2 regions of the Fusibacter fontis genome follow, and region 2 is predicted to be linked to the other one. Evidence: predicted binding sites of a transcription regulator. Region 2 holds the regulator's gene; the other holds the start of a gene.
The links. The regulator Rex, encoded in region 2, represses fermentation and respiration genes when NADH is low (regulators of the CRP and FNR family bind a similar motif). The targets are predictions, from matches to a motif close to ATTGTTAANNNNTTAACAAT.

Region 1: adhE (bifunctional acetaldehyde-CoA/alcohol dehydrogenase) is a predicted target of Rex. The motif match lies at 1,505-1,524, and genes of this name have one in related genera.

Annotation. Positions count from the first base shown of each region.
Region 1 is NZ_AP042445.1:926,316-929,752, forward strand. It holds gene adhE (bifunctional acetaldehyde-CoA/alcohol dehydrogenase) at 1-1,457, opposite strand, end outside; gene ACZ41W_RS04150 (DUF2804 domain-containing protein) at 1,939-2,973, opposite strand; gene ACZ41W_RS04155 (iron-containing alcohol dehydrogenase) at 2,978-3,437, opposite strand, start outside.
Region 2 is NZ_AP042445.1:2,612,246-2,615,682, reverse strand. It holds gene ACZ41W_RS11710 (acetyl-CoA C-acetyltransferase) at 1-835, opposite strand, end outside; gene ACZ41W_RS11705 (redox-sensing transcriptional repressor Rex) at 947-1,591, opposite strand; gene abc-f (ribosomal protection-like ABC-F family protein) at 1,755-3,437, shown strand, end outside.

The sequences.
Region 1 (3,437 bases), 1.7 Mb from region 2:
ATGTGATCTGTCACTATGAAGACGCGTTTTTTACCCATTGTTTTTAACTCTGGAAGTGCAACTCCCAGTGAGCCATATTTAAAATAAATCTTTTCAGGCACTCTAAACCAAAGCATATTCTCTCTCCTCTCAGCAACGTTCTTAATATTCAGAAGATGTTTCACTCCAACGTTTTCAGAGATTGAGTTTCCTCCCCATGAGCCACAACCAAGCGTTAATGAAGGCGCTAGTTTAAAATTATAGATATCCCCAATCGCACCTTGAGAAGATGGCATATTGATAATGGTTCTACCCGTTTTCATCATTTGACCAAATTGTTGAATGCGATCTTGATTTTTAACTTGATCTGTATAAAGCACGGAAGTATGTCCAAATCCACCCAATTTAACAAGCGCATCTGCTTTTTGAAGCGCTTCCTCAAAGTTTTTTGCGCTGTACATGGCTAAAATTGGTGACAGTTTTTCATGAGCAAACGCTTCTGATATTTCAAGTGAATTCACTTCACCTATCAGCACTTTAGTTGCTTCCGGAACTTGAACTCCAGCCATATTTGCAATCGTCTGCGCAGATTGTCCGACGATTTTCGCATTTAATTTTCCGTCAATTAATATCACCTTACGAAGTTTATCCGCTTCCGATTTTGAAAGTACGTATCCACCGCGCTTAATAAATTCTTGTTTAACTTCTTTGTAAATGGATTCCACTACTATCACCGATTGCTCTGACGCGCAGATCACACCATTATCAAAACTCTTTGACAATAAGATGGAATTCACCGCCATCTTGATATGTGCCGTTTCATCAATAATTGCTGGTGTATTTCCTGCACCTACACCAATGGCAGGTTTTCCTGATGAGTACGCCGCTTTAACCATTCCTGGACCACCAGTTGCTAAGATCAAATCCGACTCTGCCATTACGAGTTGAGATAACTCAACTGAAGGTTCATCTATCCAACTGATAATATCACTTGGTGCACCTGCTTTTACAGCTGCATCGAGAATTAATTTTGCGGTATAAACGGTTGATTTTTTCGCTCTTGGATGTGGCGATAAAATAATTCCATTTCTCGTTTTTAATGCTAATAAGATCTTGAATATAGCGGTAGAAGTTGGATTCGTCGTTGGAATAACGGCTGAAATGACGCCAATTGGCTCTGCAATTTTACAAAGGCCAAACGCAGCATCTTCTTCAATCACACCACATGTTTTTTCATCTTTATATTTGTTGTAAATATATTCAGAAGCAAAATGATTCTTAATCACTTTATCTTCAACAATTCCCATGCCAGTTTCTTCATGTGCCATCTTTGCAAGAGTAATCCTAGAATTGTTCGCAGCAATTGCCGCTTGTCTAAAAATTTCATCTACTTGTACTTGTGTAAATGTCGCATATTTTTGCTGTGCTTTTTTAGTTAATTCAATTTGTGATTTTAATGATTGTTGATCGTTTACCATAAATAGCCTCCATGTTGTATCATTTTTTGAAGTTGGCCACCTCTTATGTTGTTAATAATATCACAATGTAATTGTACAAACAACCCTTTTCATTACAATTGATTAATAATTAAACGACATACATATCATGCAAATATTTCAAACATGTAATACTTAGCTCGTTAACGTGGGATAAATTGAGTTCCATCTCTAGAATGCTTTCAACCCATTTCATTTGTGTAATATAATTATCAAAAACGATATAATTCGACTGTTTTTATGATTTAAATTTACCCGATTATCTTGTTATTTAATTAACATTCAAATTCGCACATTTCCTATTAACGATACATCGATTGAACCGTTGATAAATTGATTGGTTGATAAATTGATTGGTTGATGAATTGATTGGTTGATCAATTGGTTGGTTGATCAATTGGTTGATTGACTCACTCATTCAATAAAAAAGCATGTCACTCTTATCAAGTGGCATGCTTTCGTATTACCATTTATTTTTTACTTTTTCTGCGAAACCTAAAAAATCATTCAGGTGCACTTTCGTACCATCATCTAAAATCGCAGTTCCTGTGAAATAGCCAAATACTTGATGCTGATCGCTCGAGATAATCTTAAGTGATGTGAAGGATTTTCTATCAAGAATGGGGTTAAAAACCGCTTCAAATCTGCCATCACTTGATGTAAATCGCCATGTTTTCATGTAATCTTCAGTACCATCATCTTTATTGGGAATCTCAAAAGTGACATGCTCCAGTTTATGAGCTTTTCCATCATAAAAAAGCATATTTTCTGTAGCATTTTCAGTATTTCCAAATCCATATCCCAAATTGAATCCAAATGAGTGTCCGTCAATTGAGCCTGTAGCAGCACTCCAATACCACGTATTCTCATATGTCCAAACGCCACGTCCCCAATCCAGAATAGCATGTGTTGTATCCGAATCAAATTTCATTTCATTTCCCTTATAGATGACGACGCCTTGTGCTTTCATACCGACAATTTTCTGGTTATAATAAAAAGCTTTTTCATCTTCTGAAAATGGCGTTGCAATGACCATAGAGTCTTCAGGTTCATTACTCAGAAGGACATCCACAATGAGCGGTTGATCCGCTTCAAAATCTTTCAAGTTTAAAAATAATCGACGTCCATTTTCTTCATGGTAAAAGTTGATTTCAATTTTGTTATTTTGAAAATGCAAATCACCTTCTTGTGAAGAAGATGGAAATTTCATTTTGCCTAAAGTCAAAAGCTTCATAGGACTCACAGTGGTCTCTCTTTGATTTTCAAAATCAAGTACAGTTGCACTCAAAAGCCCCAAATATGAATTATCAGCCATGGTTAAGGCAATGCCAAATGATTGATTATAAAACAAGTAATAATCCCACTCTTTAATTCTAAATTTACTCGCTTTTATCTCTTTGCGATCATAGTTTTTTACAAGTTGTGTCGAATATCCTGCTTCTGATAATACGCCTTCAGCTGTCAATAAATTTCCAGGTGATAATACATTTTGTTTCATCTCTTTACTCCCTGATCATATCATAAATATTTCTAAAGTCGCCATGGCTAAATATTTTAGGAACTGGATAAAGCGGATTACTTTCATGATAGGCATTTTCAATCATTTGATTTAAGTCGGCCTCTTCAATGAAATCAAATTTTCTCGGAATTTCCATTTGCTCATTCATTTTTTTAATGCTTTCAATCAAAGCTTTTGCTTTTTCTTCCATACTTTGATTTGCATGACATACACCTGCAATTTCAGCAAGTTCTGCCATTTGTGGATAAATGGTATCCCCATAATACTCAAGCACATATGGCAAGATAACAGCATTTGCAAGACCATGTGGCGTGTTATAATACCCACTGAGCGTATGTGCAACTGCATGTACATTGCCTACATAAGCCCTTGTAAAGGCTACACCCGCACAATATGATGCCCTTAACATTTTTTCTCTTGCAACATAATCTTGTCCATTGATA
Region 2 (3,437 bases):
GTGCAGCAATGGTACAAAGCGGTTGAATGCCAAGTTCATCTGCTTTCTCTTTGCTCATGACAATCACCACAGAAGCGCCGTCGTTAATTCCTGAGGCATTACCTGCTGTAACAGTTCCACCATCGCGTTTAAAAGCAGGTTTTAAAGCTGCTAATTTCTCGAGTGTCGTTTCTTTTATATATTCATCTTCGTCAAAACGAATTGGATCCCCTTTTCTATTTGGCAAAAATACAGGTATAATTTCATCTCTAAATCGGCCTGTTGCACGTGCTTCAGCTGCTTTTTTCTGAGAATTATACGCTAATTGATCTTGCTCTTCTCTCGTAAGACCCCACTGTTCAACGATGTTTTCTGCCGTCATACCCATATGATAATTGTTGAACGCTTCCCACAAACCGTCCATTACCATGGTATCGTATAACTCTCCATTTCCCATGCGCTGTCCCCAACGGGCATTTTTAATGAGGTAAGGTGCCATACTCATATTTTCTGTACCACCGGCAATCACAATATCATTTGTTCCAGCGACAATTGACTGATACGCAAGAGATACTGCTTTTAATCCGGATCCACAGATCATGTTAATCGTCGTACAAGGAACTTCAACTGGATAGCCATTTTTAATCCATGCTTGTCGCGATACTCCTTGTCCATAACCGGACTGTAAAACCGATCCAAGAATAACTTCATCCACTTTTTCAGGTGCTAAATTTATTTTCTCTAACGCACCTTGAATGACAGTTGCACCAAGTTCAGCTGGCGTAATGTCTTTAAGTGATCCACCAAAAGAGCCAACAGCTGTACGTACTGCACTTACAATAACTACTTCTTTCATTTTTGCCTCCCATAAAATTTTAATTCAATCCCTATGGGTTATTTTATCAAAAAAACGGGAGAAGGTCATCCCTTATCCCGCTTATTTTAAAAAAATATTCGTTTCTTGCCTCTAGCCTTTGTTCGGCGCCGGCGTATCTTTTAAAAAGTACGACAATGTCAACAAATTATCTACCAAATGGATATTCTCAACGACAACATCTTTGGATACTTTAAGGTCTACTGGTGCAAAATTCCAAATTGCTTTCACTTTCGTCTTTTGAATTTTATTTGCAACTTCTTGAGCACCATCTCGACTGGTACAAATATAAACTACTTCAACGTCATTCTCATTAACAAATGCCTCAAATGCATCCATGTCCAAAACTTCAACATTGTTAATTTTTAGTCCAATCACTTTCGGATTGACATCAAAGAGTGCTTTGAGCTTGAAGCCGAGTTTGCTAAAGCTCGCATAATTTGCCAAAGCTTGACCAAGGTTTCCTGCGCCGATGATCACGACGTTGTACTCACGTGTTAATCCAAGTATTTTGCCAATTTCACTATACAAATCTTCAACATTATATCCATAACCTTGTTGGCCAAATCCACCAAAATTGTTTAAGTCTTGTCTAATTTGAGAAGCTGTAAAACCAATCATTTTACTGAGTTCTTTTGAGGAAATTCTCTTGATATCGTTATCCAGTAATTCTTTTAAGTAACGGTGATACTTCGGTAAGCGTCTAATAACTGCAACTGATATATTTTTATCTTTCATTAACCCACCTCGTTGTCAGGACTTTTTTAGATTATACACTCATTGTAAAAGAATGTCAAATAAATAACAAGCTTGTAAAATAGCCGAGAGTCTTTCTATTTACGGTTATATAAGCTATAATAATGTGGCAATGAACTACAATAAAGGACCTACAGGAGATCTTATGATTGCACTTTCTTGTACCGGATTATGCAAATCCTTCGGTATCGATACAATTCTAGACGATGTTTCATTCACTGTCAATGCGAAAGATAAAATTGGCTTAATTGGCGTTAACGGAGCTGGCAAAACCACTTTAATGAAAATACTCACAGGCCATGAAACGAAGGATTCAGGAGATATTTTTTTTGCTAAAGACATGACCATTGGTTATTTAGAACAAAATACCAACCTCAATATCCAGCAGCCTATTTTTGATTACTGCGAAGAGGTTTTCTCTGATATTTATGCCATCGAGCAAAAAATGCGTCACCTTGAAGAGCAAATGGTGCACGATCATAGCGAATCACTGCTAAATGAATACAGTCATGTTCAAGCAACATTTGACCAGCTTGACGGATACTCAATCAATAGCAAAATTCGAGGGGTACTCACTGGACTCGGGTTTTTGGAGTCTGAGTTTTACAAACCCATCAACCAATTGAGCGGTGGACAAAAATCGCGCGTCGGCGTCGCAAAACTTCTTTTAAGAAAACCGGATATTCTATTTTTAGACGAACCGACCAATCACTTAGATATTTCTGCAATCAAGTGGCTTGAGTCATTTTTACAAGACTATCCAGGTACCATCCTCATGATTTCACATGACCGTTACTTTTTAGATCAAATCGCAACGCGCATCTTTGAAATTGAGGCTTGTGAACTGACAGAGTACAATGGAAACTATACGCGATTTATGACACAAAAGAAGGCCAACTATGAGGCTGAACTTAAAAAATATGAGTCCCAGCAAAAAGAGCTCTTAAAACAAGAAACATTGATTCGCAAATTTAAAGAGCGTGGTACCGAAAAACTTGCCAAACGAGCGAAATCTCGTGAAAAGCGATTGGCACATGTCGAGCTTATCGAACAGCCAAGACTGTTCAAAGCGCACTTTCGAATTGACTTGAAATCCAGTGTTAAAAGCGGATACGACGTCCTGACTGCGCACGAACTCTCTAAATCTTATGAAGATAAGCACGTATTTGATCACGTCAATTTTGAAATCTATAAGGGCGATAAAATTGGACTCATCGGACCAAATGGCGTTGGTAAGACCACGCTTTTCAAGATCCTGCTCGGTCAGATTGCTGCTAGTGGCGGGGAATTAACATGGGGACATCACATCGTTTCAGGTTATTATGACCAAGAACTCAATACGCTGAACGAAGACAATACCGTGCTTTCAGAAATTCACGATGACAATCCAAATCTCACGCTGACAGAAGTGCGTAGTTTACTTGGTGCCTTCTTATTTACCGGAGATGATATCGAAAAATATGTCTATCAGCTCAGCGGTGGCGAAAGAAGCCGGTTATCATTATTAAAACTCGTCTTATCTAGTGCAAATTTACTCTTTTTAGATGAGCCGACCAACCATTTAGATTTATATTCTAAAGAAACGCTTGAAGAAGCTCTCATTAACTACGACGGTACGCTCATGACAATTTCCCATGACCGTTATTTTCTCAACAAAATTTGTACGAAGGTCTTTGAGCTCACTTCCGACGGCATAGAAGTTTTTTGGGGAAATTACGATTACTATCAGCAAAAGTTATATGAAAAAGACTTGCTCATCATCGACGAATCAGAAGAACCCACGTTAACGAAAACCAAACAGAAGGAAATTGCACGAAAAGAAAAAGAG